3 regions of the Streptomyces sp. NPDC092370 genome follow, and region 2 is predicted to be linked to each of the others. Evidence: riboswitches for the same ligand, from Rfam matches in the RefSeq annotation. Region 2 holds a riboswitch; each other region holds the start of a gene.
The links. A riboswitch is a leader RNA that binds a small molecule or an ion and turns the genes downstream of it on or off. The one in region 2 is predicted to bind cyclic di-AMP.
Positions count from the first base shown of each region.

Region 1: another riboswitch for cyclic di-AMP. It lies ahead of ACIQHQ_RS13590 (transglycosylase family protein); the one in region 2 lies ahead of ACIQHQ_RS24250 (transglycosylase SLT domain-containing protein).
Region 3: another riboswitch for cyclic di-AMP. It lies ahead of ACIQHQ_RS06960 (LysM peptidoglycan-binding domain-containing M23 family metallopeptidase); the one in region 2 lies ahead of ACIQHQ_RS24250 (transglycosylase SLT domain-containing protein).

Region 1 covers NZ_JBIVQO010000003.1:515,937-521,542, reverse strand. The annotation lists gene ACIQHQ_RS13605 (DUF501 domain-containing protein) at 1-455, opposite strand, end outside; gene ACIQHQ_RS13600 (septum formation initiator family protein) at 508-984, opposite strand; gene eno (phosphopyruvate hydratase) at 1,087-2,367, opposite strand; gene ACIQHQ_RS13590 (transglycosylase family protein) at 2,630-3,334, opposite strand; cyclic di-AMP (ydaO/yuaA leader) riboswitch at 3,339-3,505, opposite strand; gene ACIQHQ_RS13585 (transglycosylase family protein) at 3,734-4,705, opposite strand; gene ACIQHQ_RS13580 (cytochrome P450) at 4,827-5,606, opposite strand, start outside.
Region 2 covers NZ_JBIVQO010000008.1:156,661-162,266, reverse strand. The annotation lists gene ACIQHQ_RS24260 (outer membrane lipoprotein carrier protein LolA) at 1-203, opposite strand, end outside; gene ACIQHQ_RS24255 (polyprenyl synthetase family protein) at 436-1,446, opposite strand; cyclic di-AMP (ydaO/yuaA leader) riboswitch at 1,949-2,124, shown strand; gene ACIQHQ_RS24250 (transglycosylase SLT domain-containing protein) at 2,130-2,909, shown strand; gene ACIQHQ_RS24245 (HAD family hydrolase) at 2,873-3,721, opposite strand; gene ACIQHQ_RS24240 (GNAT family N-acetyltransferase) at 3,908-4,978, shown strand; gene ACIQHQ_RS24235 (glycosyltransferase) at 5,015-5,606, shown strand, end outside.
Region 3 covers NZ_JBIVQO010000002.1:72,571-78,176, forward strand. The annotation lists gene ACIQHQ_RS06945 (TetR/AcrR family transcriptional regulator) at 1-402, shown strand, start outside; gene ACIQHQ_RS06950 (SGNH/GDSL hydrolase family protein) at 474-1,259, opposite strand; gene ACIQHQ_RS06955 (DUF6250 domain-containing protein) at 1,405-2,121, opposite strand; gene ACIQHQ_RS06960 (LysM peptidoglycan-binding domain-containing M23 family metallopeptidase) at 2,324-3,253, opposite strand; cyclic di-AMP (ydaO/yuaA leader) riboswitch at 3,258-3,419, opposite strand; gene ACIQHQ_RS06965 (alpha-galactosidase) at 3,728-5,606, opposite strand, start outside.

The DNA of each region.
Region 1 (5,606 bases), on a different contig from region 2:
TCCCCGAGCGGGTTCACTCCGGGGCCCGCGGCCAGCGAGTGGCCCACCAGAACGTGCAGGCACTTCACCCGGTCCGGCATGCCGCCCGCGCTCGGGAAGTTCTTCAGTTCCTCGATCTCGTCGCGCCGGCGGATGTAGTCCTCGTGCGCGGCGCGGTACGCAGCCGCCAGCTCCGGGTCGGAGGCCAGCCGCTCGGTCATCTCCTTCATCACGCCGTTGGCCTCCAGCGTGCCGATCGCCGAGGCGGCGCGCGGGCACGTCAGGTAGTACAACGTGGGGAACGGTGTCCCGTCCGGCAGCCGCGGGGCCGTCTCGACGACGTCCGGCTGTCCGCACGGGCAGCGGTGCGCGATCGCGCGCAGACCGCGCGGGGGCCGGCCGAGCTGCTGCTTGAAGGCCTCGACGTCCGCGTCGGTGGGCTCGGTGCGCGGGGTGGTCGGCGGGGGCGTTTCCATGACTGTCTTCAGGCTGTCTTTCTCTGGGTTCAGGTCACTGACTGGGGCCGGGTCACCGGTCGGAGGCGTCGGCCTTGTCGACCCCGTCCCAGACGTTCGAGTACCAGGGGCGGTCGGCCGCCCCCAGGTCGGTGCGCGACTGCTTCGCCGCGTGCGGGTCCACGACGATGAAGCCCGTCTCCCCCGGCATGACGTAGTGCAACCGCTGCCGGATCTGCTGCTCGGCGTAGGCGTCGTCCTGCCAGCGCGCCTTCAGGTCACGCAGCCGTTCGACGCGCTCGCGGGCCTGCCGCTGTTCGCGCCGGAGGTCGTCGATCTCGGCGCGCTGCGAGACGTACTCGCGCATCGGGTAGGCCAGGGCCACGATCAGCGAGCACATCACCAGGGCGAGCAGCGCCGCCCGGCCGGTCAGGCGTGAGCGGCGGGCCTGGCGCTTGGTCTGGGAGCGGTAGACCCGGGCCGCGGTCTGCTCACCGAGCAGCCGGATCCTGGTCGCGGTGGAGAACCGGTCCCGGTCCTTCACGGCCATCTGTCCGCCTCCCGCTCCACCGTCCTACGCGCGTACGTCCCCGGACACGGTACGGGACCGAGTACGGGGACGTACGTACGACGCTGCCTCGTGTGGCCGGGGTCAGCCCTTGAAGCGCGGGAAGGCGCTGCGGCCGGCGTACACCGCGGCGTCGTCGAGGATCTCCTCGATGCGCAGCAGCTGGTTGTACTTGGCGACGCGCTCGGAGCGGGCCGGGGCACCGGTCTTGATCTGGCCGCAGTTGGTGGCGACGGCCAGGTCGGCGATGGTGACGTCCTCGGTCTCGCCGGAGCGGTGGGACATCATGCACTTGAAGCCGTTGCGCTGGGCCAGCTCGACGGCGTCCAGGGTCTCGGTCAGCGAGCCGATCTGGTTGACCTTGACCAGCAGGGCGTTGGCGGCGCCCTCCTCGATGCCGCGGGCCAGGCGCTCGGGGTTGGTGACGAACAGGTCGTCGCCGACGAGCTGGACCTTGTCACCGAGCTTGTCGGTGATGGTCTTCCAGCCCTCCCAGTCGTCCTCGAACAGCGGGTCCTCGATGGAGACGAGCGGGTACGCGTCGACGAGCTCCGCGTAGTACTCGGTCATCTCGGCCGCCGAGCGCTCCTTGCCCTCGAAGGTGTAAACGCCGTCCTTGTAGAACTCGGAGGCGGCGACGTCGAGCGCCAGGGCGATCTGCTCGCCGGGGGTGTAGCCGGCTTCCTTGACGGCCTCGAGGATGAGGTCGAGGGCCTCGCGGTTGGAGCCGAGGTTCGGGGCGAAGCCGCCCTCGTCGCCGAGGCCGGTGGCCAGGCCCTTGCTCTTCAGGACCTTCTTCAGCGTGTGGTAGACCTCGGCGCCCCAGCGCAGGGCCTCGGAGAAGGACTCCGCGCCGATCGGGGCGATCATGAACTCCTGGATGTCCACGTTGGAGTCGGCGTGCGAGCCGCCGTTCAGGATGTTCATCATCGGCACCGGCAGCAGGTGCGCGTTGGGGCCGCCCAGGTAGCGGAACAGCGGCAGGTCGCTGGCCTCGGAGGCGGCGTGGGCGACGGCGAGCGAGACGCCGAGGATGGCGTTGGCGCCGAGCGAGCCCTTGTTGTCGGTGGCGTCCAGGTCGAACATCGCCTGGTCGATCAGGCGCTGCTCGGTGGCGTCGTAGCCGACCAGCTCCGGGCCGATCTGCTCGATGACCGCGAGGACGGCCTTCTCCACACCCTTGCCGAGGTAGCGGTTCGAGTCGCCGTCGCGGAGCTCGATGGCCTCGAAGGCGCCCGTGGAGGCGCCGGACGGGACGGCGGCACGGCCGGTGCTGCCGTCGTCGAGGCCGACCTCGACCTCGACCGTGGGGTTGCCTCGGGAGTCCAGGATTTCCCGGGCTACGACGACGTCGATGGACGGCACGAGCATCTCCTTCTTCATGTGACGCGGGACGCGGGCCCCGTGGACCCGGCGAGGTGCGGGCCCGTGGTGGCTCGCGACACGAGCCTAACCGGCTCCGGGCGATCGGCCACCGGGTCGCCCACCCCATGGACAGAACCGAGAGTAAATTGTTTCCGAACGGAACAAAGCCGGTTGCCGAAAAAACCCCGCCCCGGCGCGTACGGGGGATGACGCACCGGGGCGGGGAGCACGAGGACCCTGGGCGGGTCCGGCCGGCCGCTGCTTACTTCAGGTGCAGCTGCTGGCCCGGGTAGATGAGGTTGGCGTCCTCGACGATGTCCTTGTTCAGCTGGTAGAGCTTCTCCCAGCCGCCCTTGACCTTCTCCGCCGTGGCGATCGAGCTCAGGGTGTCGCCCTTGACGACCTTGTACTCGCCGTCACCCTTCTTGACCTTCTTGCCGGTCGGGGTGGTGACGGTCTTCTTGGCGGCCGGGCGCTCGTCGGAGCGGGAGGCCGGCTGCTGCTCGGTCTGGCGGGTCTCGGTGCTCTGCTGGCTCTGCTGGCTCTGCTGCGAGGAGCTGCCGGAGTCGCTGGAGGAACCGCCGCCGGTGTAGCCGGCGCTCGACAGGCCCTTGCCGCAGACCGGCCAGGCGCCCTTGCCCTGGCCCGCGAGGACCTTCTCGGCGATCTCGATCTGCTGGGCCTTCGTGGCCTGGTCCGCGGTGGAGGCGTACTTGGTGCCGCCGTAGCCGGACCAGGTGGAGGCGGAGAACTGCAGACCGCCGTAGTAGCCGTTGCCGGTGTTGATGGACCAGTTGCCGCCGGACTCGCACTGGGCGACGGCGTCCCACTCCGAGGCGGTGGCGGCGGAGGCGTTACCGGCCGCCATCAGCGGGGCGGCGACGGCGGCACCGGTGACACCGGCGATGGCGATGGCGCGAGCGGCCTTGGACGGACGGCGGTGCGTGCCCTTACCGGAAAACAGCATGGAGAGATCCCCTCACCGACGCCTGCGAGGTGAGCTGTCGGGTTCGGGCCGGTTGAGTTGCCCGGCCGCGCCCCTCCCGGGACACGGCTTCACCCCAAGCCCTTCCGGCACAACCGGCCGGTCGGGCACTTACCTTGGGTCCCCCGCTCCTGCCTACGGCGCTTGACGCGACGACTGTTCCCGTACGGCCGCTGGCAGGATTCGGCGTTGCGGCAGCCGGGGCTCGCGGTGACGAGCAGTCACGACCGTAGACACGCGATCCACGGAATTTCAAAGACGATCAGGGCTTCTGAGATCTATCTCTCACGGGCCTTATACGGGACATTCGGTGCGAAACGTGACGTGAACTCACCCGCTTTCGGGACGACTTCGGCCCTCGTTTCCGCACTGCCCGAACGGCTACCTCTCGTCCGCTTCGACCCCTGTCGTGAGCGTCTGACCGGGGAGGATGAGGTTCGGGTCGCCACCGACGGTCTGCTCGTTCCCGTCGTAGAGGGAGTTCCATCCGCCGTCGACGTCAAGGGAGTCGGCGATGGACCAGAGGCTGTCGCCCACGCCGACGATGTAGGAGCCCTCGGACGAGCCCCGGGAGGCGTCGTCGCCGCGCGAGGCGTGGCGGCCCGAGGACGAGCCCTCGCTGCCGTTCGCGGACGCGGAGTCCTCCTCGGCACTGGGGCCTCGGTGGCGGCCGGAGCCGGTGTCCGTCAGGGCCGAAGAGTCGCCGCCCTGGCGTGAGTTGCCGGACTCGTCACCCCCGGGGGCGGCGGAGGGGGAACTGCCGGACTTCTGATCCTGCTCCCGCCCCCGCTCCTGAGGTGCGGAATCAGATGACTTGTCCGACTTAGGGGTTTCATCCTCCTGGGTCGACCGCCCGTCAGGCGACGACGAAGGGCTTGAGGAAGGCTCCGAAGAAGGGGACGGCTCGGAGCCGCCGAGCAAACCGGACGAGTCCACCTCGCCGGATGATGCGGACGAGTCGGACGCTTCCGCCCCCTTGTCCTGCGGGAGGCCGGAGAGCAGGCCGCAGGTACGCCACGCGCCGACCCCCTGGTCGGCGAGGATTCTCTCGGCCACGGATATCTGCTGGGAGCGACTGGCCAGGTCGGCGCTCGCGGCGTAGTCGAGGCCGCCGTAGTTCTCCCAGTCCTCCTGGGACAACTGCAGGCCGCCGTAGTAGCCGTTGCCGTCGTTCTGGCTCCACGCGCCGCCGGTCTCGCAGTCCGCGACCCGATCCCAGGTCGTGCCGTCGGCCGCGCTGGCACCGGAGGCCCCGAGGAGTGGGATCGCGATGGCGGAGCCGGTCACTCCGGCCGCCACGAGGAGCGCCGGAGCCTGGCGGGGGCGACGGTGCCGACCGTTCCCGGAGAGCATACGGAGACCTTTCACACGACAGCGGTGACCGACGCGTCCGGCATCCCGGCCGCGTTGATGGGTGAACGTATCGGCAGGAGATCACTTGTCACAAGTTAATGCCGCGTAGATCACGTGAAGATCACAGCTCTGATGTTTCGTCATGTTCAACCGCTGCGAACTCCACCGGCAGGGTGCGCAGCCCGCGCATGATGAGGCCGCCGCGCCACCGCAGCTCGGCCGGGTCCGCCGCGAGGCGGAGGTCCGGGAGGCGGGTGAGGAGGGTGGCGAGGGCGGTCTGGCCCTCCAGGCGGGCGAGCGGGGCGCCCAGGCAGTAGTGGATGCCGTGGCCGTAACCGAGGTGCTGGTTGTCGCGGCGGGACAGGTCCAGCACGTCCGGGTCGGCGAACCGCTCCGGGTCCCGGTCCGCGGCGGCCAGGACGACCAGGACCGGGTCGCCCGCGTCGATGTGCTGCCCGCCGAGGGTGAGGGGCTGCGTGGCGAACCGCCAGGTGGCGAGCTCGACGGGGCCGTCGTAGCGCAGGAGTTCCTCGACGCCGGTCTCCAGGAGCCCGCTCTCCCCGGCGGCGAGGGACGCCTGGAGCCGGGCGCGCTGCTCGGGGTGGGTGAGCAGGGCGTAGGTGCCGTTGCCGATCAGGTTCACGGTTGTCTCGAAACCGGCGAACAGCAGGATGAAGGCCATGGCCGCCGCCTCGTTCTCGGTGAGGTGCTCACCGTGGTCGGAGGCGCGGATGAGACCGGAGATGAGGTCCTCGCCGGGGGCGGGCTCGGCGGGCAGCGCCTCCCGCTTGCGGTGGATGAGGTCGGCGAGGTAGCCGCGCATCTTCTTCACCGACCGCGCCACGCCACCCCTGGGACCGCCCTGGTGACGGATCATCATGCCCGCCCAGTCTCGGAAGTC
Region 2 (5,606 bases):
ATTTTCTCGATGAGTTGCCGAGCGGTGATCTTCGGGAGGTCGGGGTCGCCGGAGTCGGCGAGTGCGGGGACCAGGCCGATCGTCGCGGCCGCCACCCCGATCACCGTGACCGGGACGATGTACCGCGCGGCTGTGCGCCGCCCGGAGCGCTGCTCGTCGGCCTGCCCGGCGGTCGTGCTGTCGTCGGATGCGTACGGTGCCATGTGTGCCCTACCTCCGTGATCGGCGGCGGCTGTCCGTGTCGTGCACGCACTCGTCCCTGAGCCGCCATTCTCACCCGAACAGGTGAGGAGTGGTGTTTTCCGTGGTGTCCATCTGACCAAATCGGCCAGGGAGATACGTCAGACCCCGGACTCAACTCCGTGTACTGCTCGGGTATGACACGGGCGGGTGTCTTCTCCCCCGACCCGTAGGGGTCGGGGAGAAGAGGAGGCCCTAGCCGGCCCGGTGCACCACCGCGTCGCACAGCTCCAGGAGCGCCGTCTTCGCTGCGCACTCCTTCAGGGGCGCCAGCGCCGAACGGGCGTCCTGGGCGTAGCGCACGGTGTCCCGCCGGGCCTGCTCCAGCGCCGGGTGGGCCCGCAGCAGGCGCAGGGCCTCGGCGTGCCGTTCGTCGTCGGTGAGGTCGGAGTCCAGCAGCTCACACAGGGCGATGTCCTCGGCGAGTCCGAGGCGGGCCGCCCGCTCGCGCAGCCGCAGCACCGGCAGGGTGGGGATGCCCTCGCGCAGGTCGGTGCCGGGGGTCTTGCCGGACTCGTGGGAGTCGGAGGCGATGTCCAGGACGTCGTCCGCGAGCTGGAAGGCGACGCCGAGCCGCTCGCCGTACTGGGTCAGCACGTGCACGACCGTCTCGTCGGCGCCGGACATCATCGCGCCGAAGCGGCACGAGACGGCGACCAGCGAGCCGGTCTTGCCGCCCAGGACGTCCAGGTAGTGCTCGATGGGGTCGCGGCCGTCCTGCGGTCCGGCCGTCTCCAGGATCTGGCCGGTCACCAGGCGCTCGAACGCCTCGGCCTGCACCCGCACGGCCTCCGGGCCGAGGTCGGCCAGGATGTGCGAGGCGCGGGCGAAGAGGAAGTCGCCGGTGAGGACCGCGACGGAGTTGCCCCAGCGGGTGTTGGCGCTCGCGACGCCCCGGCGCACGGCGGCCTCGTCCATGACGTCGTCGTGGTACAGCGTGGCCAGGTGGGTCAGCTCCACGACGACGGCCGACGGCACGATCCCGGGTGCGTGCCGGTCACCGAACTGGGCGGAGAGCATCACGAGCAGCGGACGGAACCGCTTGCCGCCGGCCCGCACCAGGTGCTGGGCGGCCTCCGTGATGAAGGGCACCTCACTCTTGGTGGCCTCGAGCAAGCCTTCCTCGACAGCCGTCAGTCCGGCCTGGACATCGGCTTCCAGAGCCTGGTCCCGCACGCTCAGCCCGAACGGCCCGACGTCGGTCACGAGGGGTCTCCTGTCTGCTGTGTCTGCCGGTGATTACGCGGTTTGTCGATAGGTCGCTGTCCTCACTCGAGTCAGCGTATCCGGTCACGTTTCGATCACCGCCAGCGCCCATGGTTACAGGCCGGGTGGTATCCGATCACGCCCGCTATGTTTTCGATCAACCCATAAGAACAGATATTTATCGACTTACCCAGGGGTACCGAAGTATGCACGATTTGCCGCTTTAGGTAAGTGAATTCCCCTTGGTGGAAATCGCCCCGCCGACTTGTGATCAGTGAGTTGAATCACTTCTTCCGCTTTTCTCTCCCGCCCTCGCACCGACCCGTACCCCCTTCCCCCGAAAGCCAGTTGACCCTTGGCTCCCGCAAAGGATCAAGCGGCCCAAACACCCCCGACCAAGGTCATCCGCGTGATATGTGACCAAGGCGCTTGTTCCCGACATGTGCTCTCGCATACGTTCCCGGCCTGTCCGGCGGACGCCTAATCCTGCCGCCGCCCGGACTCCCCACAGGAACCGACTCACTCACGCAGGGCAGGAGCGGGGGACCCAGGTAAGTCGCCGGTCCGCACAGCGGCACGGCTCGGGGTGAAGCCGCGCACGGCACACAGCGCCGTACGCGGCCGGGCACCTCCCGGCCCGAACCCGACAGCTCACCTCGCAGGCGCCGGAGAGGAATATCGCCATGCCCGGACGAGGCAAGCACCGTCGCCCCAGAATCAACCCGCTGACCCGAGGCTTCATCGCCGCCGGCACCGGCGGAGCCGCACTCACCCTCCCGCTCCTCGGCGCCACACACGCGAGCGCCGCCGAGCCCCAGAGCACACCCGCCGCCGTACAGTCCGTGCCGCGGGCGGTCCAGCCCGCCAAGTCCCTCACGTACACCGTGACCAAGGGCGACTCGCTCGCCCGCATCGCGGACACGTACGACGTCTCGGGCGGCTGGAAACAGCTCTACAAGGACAACCGCGCCGCCGTCGGCGACAACCCGAAGCTGATCCACCCGGGTCTGAAGCTGAAGGTGAAGACCACCAAGGCGCACGCCGCGAAGAAGACCGCGACCCCGTCGTCCGCCCCGGCCAAGCCGGCCGCGAAGCCCGCCACGGGCGTCGCCCAGGCCACCCAGGCGTCCGCGAAGACCTACGCGAACAACCTCGACGGCTGGATCCGCGAAGCGCTGGACATCATGGCGCAGAAGGGGATCCCCGGGTCCTACGACGGCATCCACCGCAACATCATGCGCGAGTCGTCGGGCAACCCGCTGGCGATCAACAACTGGGACTCGAACGCCGCCGCGGGCACCCCGTCCAAGGGTCTGCTCCAGGTCATCGACCCGACCTTCGCCGCGTACCACGTCCCCGGCACCCCCTTCGACCCGTTCGACCCGGTCGCCAACATCACCGCGGCCTGCAACTACGCGGCCGACCGCTACGGCTCGATCGACAACGTCAACGGCCCGTACTGAGCGGTCCCGCCCAGCAGTCGCTCGAGGACGACGGCGACGCCGTCGTCCTCGTTCGACAGGGTGACCTCGTCGGCCACGGCCTTGAGTTCGGGATGGGCGTTGGCCATCGCGACACCGTGGCCGGCCCAGTCGAACATCGGGATGTCGTTGGGCATGTCGCCGAAGGCGATGGTGTCCGCCGGCCGCAGCCCCAGATGCTCGGCGGCCAGCGCCAGGCCCGTCGCCTTGGTGATCCCGCACGGCTGGAGTTCCACCGTGCCGGGCCCCGACATCGTCACCGTCGCCAGTGAGCCGATCACCGAGCGGGCCGTCGCCGCCAGTTCGTCGTCCGACAGGTGCGGATGGCGCAGCAACACCTTGCTGATGGGCTCACCCCACAGGTCGTCGCGCCGGTCGACCCGTACCGCGGGCAGGGTCGGGTGCGGCATGAGATAACCCGGCTCGATCAGCGTGAGCCCGTCGACCCCGTCCTGGTCGACCGCCGCGTACACCTGCCCCACCTCCGCCTCGATCTTGCCGAGGGCGGTCTCGGCCAGTTCCCGGTCCAGGGTGATGGACCACAGCAGCCGGTCCGCGCCGGCGTCGTACACCTGCGCGCCCTGCCCGCACACCGCGAGTCCCCTGCATCCGAGGTCGTCCAGGAGCGGCCGCACTCTCGGCGCCGGCCGGCCCGTCACCACGAGGTGCTGGGCACCGGCGTCCGCCACCCGCGCGAGCACGGCGAGGGACCGGTCGGAGAGGGTGTCGTCGCCGCGCAGCAGCGTCCCGTCCAGATCGGTGGCGATGAGTGAATGTGCGAGGGGTGCGGCCATGATCAGAGAATACGGACAACGCGCCCCCTCGTTTCATCGCCCGACGGACGCCGATTGCCCGGTTGAAGGCCTCTGCACCGGTTGGCAACAACATGCTCCGCTACCTACCGGAGAGGCCGCATCGAGCGGTACCTTCCATGTGTCCAGGGGGGACTTGATCGGGGGGTCAGGTTGAGCAGTGGGCGCATTCGCGTGGCTGGGCCCGGGGAGCTCGATGAAGGGGAGAGGGAGCGCTGGCGTGCGCTGCGCGCGGTCTCCGAGGCACCGCGCAACCCCTTCATGGAACCGGAGTTCACCGAAGCCGTCGGCCGGGTCAGGCCGCGGGCCCGGGTCGCCGTGGTGTACGAGGGGCCGGAGCCGGCCGGCTTCCTGCCCTATGAGCGGGGCCCGTTGGGGCAGGGCCGGGCGATCGGTCTCGGCGTCTCGGACGCGCAGGGCGCGATTCTGCGGCCGGGGCTGAACCTGGAGACGGGCGAACTGCTGAGGGCCTGTTCGGTGTCGAGCTTCGCCTTCGACAATCTGGAGGCCGAACAGCGGCTGTTCGTCCGGTACGCGGCCGCGGAGCACGCCACCTACGTCATCGACGTGGAGAAGGGCTACGAGACGTACGAGTCGGTGCTGCGCGCGCAGTCGCCGAAGTTCCTGAAGACCACGCTGGCCAAGGAGCGCAAGCTGGGCCGACAGGCCGGTGAGCTGCGGTTCGTGTTCGACGAACGCGACCCTGCCGCGCTGCGCACCCTCATGGGGTGGAAGTCGGCGCAGTACCGCAGGACCGGGCGCCGGGACCGGTTCGCCCAGGAGTGGATCATCCGGCTCGTCGGGCAGCTGGCCCGGACCCGGGCGCCGGAGTGCAGCGGCACCCTGTCCGTGCTGTACGCCGGTGAGCGGCCCGTCGCCGCGCACTTCGGGCTGCGCTCGGCCTCGGTACTGGCCTGCTGGTTCCCGGCCTACGACCCGGAGTTCGCGAAGTTCTCACCGGGTCTGGTGCTGCACCTGCGCATGGCGGAGGCGGCGGCCGCCGGTGGCGTCGGCATGCTCGACCTGGGCCGGGGCGCTGCCGAGTACAAGGACGCGCTGAAGACGGGCGAACTGCCCGTGTACGAGGGGGCGGTGACGCGGCCGGGGGCCGGCGCGGCACTGCACTGGCTGAGCCGCGAGCCGGCGCGCCGCGCGCACAGCTTCGTCCGCAGCCGGCCGCGGCTTGCCTCGTTGGCGGCGCGGACGCTGAAGGGCGCGGCCCGGCTGCGCCACACCTGAACGCAAGGCGTACCTGACACAAGGGGGGTGGGGCGCATGGCCCGTTCGGCGCGTGCGCAGGAGGAGATACGGCGGTTCCTGGACATCGGGGCGGTGCAGGTCGCCGAGCTGGACCTCGACGGGGACGAGGCGGTGCTCAGACCGGGCCCAGGGAGTCCGCCGGTGACGCACGGAGAGGTGTTCGTGCTGGTCAGAAGGAGCGGCCGACCCGTGGGCACGCTGCTCGGGCGGGTGCCGGAGGGGGCGGATCCGAAGGCCGTGCTGGCGGGGCGGGCACGGGCGGAGTGCGGGCCGGCCGTCTTCGGCGAGCCCGCGGAGCCCCCGTACACGAGTGTCGTCGTCGCGACGCGGGAGCGTGCCGGGCAGCTGGCGCGGGCGCTGGACTCGCTGCTGGCGCAGGACCATCCGCGGTTCGAGATCGTCGTCGTCGACAACGCGCCCGTCACGAACGAGACGCGGGAGCTGATCGAGCGGAAGTACGCCGAGCGCGTGCGGTACGTCCGTGAGCCTGTTCCGGGGCTCGCGGGCGCGCACAACACGGGGCTGGACGCCGTGCGCGGCGAGGTGGTCGCCTTCACCGACGACGACGTGGTCGCCGACCCGCGCTGGCTGACCGAACTGACCGCGC
Region 3 (5,606 bases), on a different contig from region 2:
CTGCGCAAGCTGCTCGGCCGCCGTTCGCCGGCGCTGCGCCGGCTGCGGTCGGCCGTACGGTGGTACGCCCCGACCGGGCAGGCCAAGGGCTGGCGGCTGTGGATCGAGGGCTGGGCGGCGGCGCTGCGCGACCCCGTGCTGCGGGAGGTCGCCCAGGACCTCGACCGGCAGTGGAAGGCGGCCCTCTCCGAGGTCATCGCGGAGGGTGTCGCCGCCGGCGAGTTCCGCTGCCCGGACCCGCAGGGCACGGCCCTCCGCCTCACCGCTCTCCTCGACGGCCTCGCCGTGCAACTGACGTCCTATGCCGGCGCGGTACCGCGAGCACGGGCCCAGGAGTGGGTGCAGGAGGCACTGGCCCGCGAGTTGGGGCTGGTGGAGGACGAACGGCTGACGCCCTCGTAGCCGGTGCCTTCGCGCGTGCGGGCCGCGCCGGTGTTCCACCCGGCACGGCCCGCACGCGCGGTGAACCGCTCCTACGCCACCGCCGCGATCCGCGTCCTGATGTCGTCCGGCGACAGCGCCCCCTTGGCCGTCACATGGTCGCCCGACGACTCCCCGCGCAACCGGCGCCCGATCCACGGCACCAGGAAATCGCGCGCCCAGGCGACGTTGTCCCGCCGCACGTCGAGAACGCCGCGCGGGGGCAGCGGAGGCCACGCCTGCTCGGGGTCGGCCGGCACGTCGAGGCCGAGCACCTGGCCCGCACGGAGCGCCACGCGCGTGTGCCCCTCGGGCGACAGGTGCAGCCGGTCGGCGTCCCAGGCCCTGCGGTCCTGCACACTGCGCAGGGACCACAGGTCGAGCACCGGGCAGCCGTACCGGTCGGCGATGGCCCGGACGTGTCCGTTGTAGGTGGCGATCTTGCCGCGCAGGTGCTTGAGCACGGGCACGCCACGGGTGTCGAACCCGGTCGTCACCATGACCGTGCCGGACACCGCGGTGAGCTGGACCAGGGCCCGCTCGAAGCGCTCGGCGACCTCGTCGGGGTCGGTGCCGGGCCGGATGATGTCGTTGCCCCCGGCGCAGAACGAGACGAGGTCCGGGGCCATGGCGATGGCCCGCGGAACCTGGTCCGCCACGATCTGGTCGAGGAGCTTTCCGCGTACGGCGAGATTGGTGTACTGGAAGTCGCCTTCGGGCCTGCGGTCGGCGAGCAGGACGGCGAACCGATCGGCCCAGCCGACGAACGCCCCGTCGGGGCCGGGATCACCCACGCCCTCGGTGAAGCTGTCCCCCACCGCTACGTACGACCCGATCACTGCTCTGCTGTCACTCTTCGAATCGTCTGCCACAGCAGTCCATGATTCACCTTCGAATGTGACCTACGCGACCGTAGGAAAGAGTTGACTGGCGGTGAGATAAGCCACTCCTCAAGGGTTCGCCAACTCCGGAATACACTGCTTGTCAGGGATGTTTCGGGGTGAGCCGCCAGACCCGGAATCCGCTGATACGGAAATGGCTCCAGACGGTCCGGAAGGCGAAGTGCCCGCTCGTGTACGGCTGCGGGTCGGTGTAACCGAAGACGGGTCGTCCGTTGTTCCACCATTGGACCGTGGAGCCATCGGAGACGATCCGGACCCGGTTCGGCTCGCCCGGCACCAGCAGCGGCTCCGTGTAGTCGAAGACCAGGGGGCGGACACCGGGTTGACCGACGTAACGGCGCAGCCGGGTCGTGGTGTTGTGGTTGGCGCCGTAGCCCGCGTAGTACGTCGTCAGGTGGTCGTACTCGTCGAGAGCCCCGGCGCGCGGTGTCGCGAAGAGATCGTCCGGGGAGCGGACGTCGGTCGCGTTCCAGAAGTTGTTGAGGTCCGAGACCCGGTCGTTCACCCCGCCCGCGGAGACCGGGGTCGCGGTGTATTCGAGCACGTACGGCCCTTCGAGCCGCTGTCTGAACCACACAGTCGCGCCGCTCGGCACGTCGATCTCCAGGGTGCCGCGGGAGGCGAAGACGGTGCCGCCGTCCTGGAGTTCGGTCACCCACTGCCCGAGACCGTGACAGAAGTCGTCGCGGGCGACGAGGCGGCGACGACGGGACGCGGCCCGCGCGCCGGCCGTCGGGGCGAGGGCCGCCAGGGCGGCTCCGGCGGCCAGGGCTCCGAACGCTCTGCGGGTGGTCGACACGGGACACAGCTCCTGGGGATCCACCGGGAAGACCGGGGAAAGCGCTTGCACACCGGACGGGATCACTCTGCCCCAACTCCCGTCGCCTGTCGATCCCTTGTCGCCCCTCGGGGGTGGTCGGCGAGCGCATACGCCGAAGGCCGGACCCGGGGATCGGGGTCCGGCCTTCGGTCGCGTGTCAGGCAGGTGGTCGTGCGGCCGGTCAGCCGACGGAGACGCCGTGCGAGCGCAGGAAGGCGACCGGGTCCACGTCCGAGCCGTAGTCCGGCGTGGTGCGGATCTCGAAGTGCAGGTGCGGTCCGGTCACGTTGCCGGTGGCGCCCGACAGGCCGACCTGCTGCCCGGCGGTCACGGTCTGGCCGGCCGAGACGGAGAGCTGGGACAGGTGGGCGTACTGGGCGTAGTAGCCGTCGGCGAGCTTGATGACGACCTGGTTGCCGTAGGCGCCGCCCCAGCCGGCGGAGACGACGGTGCCCGCGCCGACGGCCTTGAGGGAGGTGCCGGTCGGGACGACGAAGTCGACACCGGTGTGGTAGCCGCTGGACCACATGCTGCCGGACATGCGGTACGGGGTGCTGACGGTGGCACCGGCCACCGGGAGGGTGAAGCCACTGGAGTTGCTCTCGGCGGCGGGCTTGGCGGCGGCGGGCTTGGCGGCGGCCGGCTTCGCGGCGGTCTCCGCCTTCGGGGCCGACTCGGCGGCGGACGGCTTGGGGGCCGAGGCCTTCGGCGCGGACGGGGCCGAGACCTTCGGCGCACTCGCCGCCTTCTTGCCGATCGACAGCTTCAGGCCCGGGTGGATCAGCGACGGGTCGGAGCCGACGGCGTCACGGTTGTCCGCGTAGAGCTTCTTCCAGCCGCCGCTGACGTTCTGATCGTCGGCGATCTTCGCGAGGTAGTCGCCGGCCCTCACGGTGTACGTGCGGGCACCGGTGGCCTTTTCGGCGGCCTTCTTGTCGGCGGCCGGAGCCGACTGGACGGCCTTTTCCGGAGCCGACTGCGGGGTGGCGGCGTGGGCGCCGGCGGCCCCCATGAGCGGCAGGGCGAGAGCGGCCCCGCCCGTTCCGGCGACGGCGATGGAGCGGGTGAAACGCTGGGTCTTGGGACGGCGGTGCTTACCCTTCGCGGGCATGACGAATTCCTCTCCGTCGCCTGCGAGGTGAGCTGTCGGGTGCGGGCTGGAGATGCCCGGTCGCGCCGAGGTGCGACTTAACCCCAAGCCGTTCCGGGAACCGGAACAGGCGTCTTACCTGTGGGTCCCCCGCTCCTGCCGTACGTCGGGTCAGTGTGTGGGGCTCCGGGCGGCGGCAGGATTAGGCGTCCGTCCGGATGGGTGTGGAACGTAAGCGACCAAGACGCAATGGGACAAGCTTGCGGTTGCCCGTGACGGTGTTTGTCTCGACGCGCTGACGCAAGTGCCGTCACCGAGCGTGGATTACCGATCTCCCGCTTTCCTCAATGGCCCTTGCTGTTGTGGGAATTACGTGAACATGGCGACAACACATCGTCACGAATATGACGATGGTCACGCACCCCGACCTCATCCCCTTTACGATCGGGGCACGTTACCCCTTAGCGGACGGAACTCTCTATCCGGACAGAACGTCTACTTGCGCTCAAGGCGGACGACAGTGGCGTCGAAATCTCCGCTCAGGCCGACCCGCAGTCCGTGATGCAGCAGTACGGCCCCTCGGTAAACTTCGCCCGTTTCGAGGCATTCGTACACTGCTGTCGGGTCGAGGCCACGCAGCCGCAGCGCCGGTACCGGCTCACCGTAGTGCTGCGCCTGGAGCCAGGCGAGGACGACGGTCTCCTCACCGAGGACGTACTGCACGGCGCTCAGCCCGCCCTCCGGGGGCCGCAGCCGGTACAGGTCGCCGCGCTGCACCACGGGCCGGATCTCCTTGTAGAGCCCCACCCACCGCCCCGCCTCGGCGAGCTCCTCCGGTGTCCACTTCGTGAGGTCGCCGCCGACCCCGAGCACCCCGGCCATGGCGCTGACGAACCGGAACCGCAGGGAACTGGCCCGGTGGTTGAGCATGGCGTTCGGACTGTCGGTGACCCAGGCGGCCATGACCCGGGCCGGATGGAGCTGACTGAAGCCGTGCTGGATGGCGAGCCGGTCGAGGGGGTCGGTGTTGTCGGAGGTCCACACCTGGTCCGTACGGCTCAGCACGCCGAGGTCGATCCGGCCACCGCCGCCAGAGCAGGACTCGAAGGCCACGCCGGGGTGGGCGGCCCGCAGCCGGTCCAGCAGGGCGTACAGGCCGTGCACGTGGTCGACCCACAGCCGCTGCGGGTAGGGGTCGCCCGGCCACCCTGCGTCGGTGAAGCAGCGGTTGAAGTCCCACTTCACGTAGTCGACCGGCGCGCCGGAGAGGAGCCCGTCGAGCTGCTCCCACAGGTACTCCCGGACGTCCTCGCGAGCCAGATTGAGGACGAGCTGATTGCGGAACTCCGTCCGCTTCCGTCCTGGTTGGTACTGCACCCACTCGGGGTGCGCCCGGTACAGCTCGCTGTCCGGGTTGACCATCTCGGGCTCGACCCAGATGCCGAACCGCATGCCGAGGCCGTGCACGTGGTCGGCGAGCGGCTTCAGCCCGCCCGGGAAGCGGTCGGGGTTGGGGGTCCAGTCGCCGAGCCCGGCCCGGTCGCTGGTGCGCGCCCCGAACCAGCCGTCGTCGACCACGAACAGCTCGACGCCCAGGGCGGCGGCCCGCTCGGCGAGCGCCCGCTGCTGCTCCTCGGAGATGTCGAACTCGGTGGCCTCCCAGGAATTGAACAGCACCGGCCGGTCCTGCTCGGCGTCCGGGATCACATGCGCCCGCTGATAGGCGTGCCAGGCGCGGCTCGCCCCGCCGAAGCCACCGTCGCTCCAGAGCCCGGCGAAGACAGGGGTCGTGTACGACTCCCCCGTGCCGAGCATCAGCAGGCCGGAGTCGTCGTGGCCGGCCCCGCCGGTGATCTGCACGCGGGCGTCGGGGAGCTGGGCCACGGTGATGCGCCAGGAGCCGGACCAGCCGAGGGCGCAGCCGTAGACCTCGCCGTGCTCCTCGGTGGCGTCGGTGTCGAGGGCGACCCAGGGCAGGTGCTGGTGGGAGGTGTGGCCGCGGCGGCTGCCGATGACCTTCTCCCCGTGAGTCAGGCGAGAGCGCGTCAGCCGGGACTCGGCACCCCAGCGGCCGTGCAGCTGCGACAGCCGCCAGGCCTCCCGGTCGGGCAGGGTCCAGGTCGCGGAGTCGGCGCGCAGCAGCTCGACGGCCGGTCCCCGGTTGTCCACGGTCACCCAGCGCTCGACGACGTCCGCCCCGGAGCGCACCCGGTAGTGCAGCGTGACGGCCAGGTCACCGTCGCGGAACCGGAGCCGCAGCTCGTCGTCCTGCGTGTCGTGCCCCTCGAAGACCCACTCGGTGCCGCGCCGCTCGGCCGTGCGCACGGACAAGGCGGGTCGGACGAAACGCGGACCCCCCTCGACGGGGTACTCC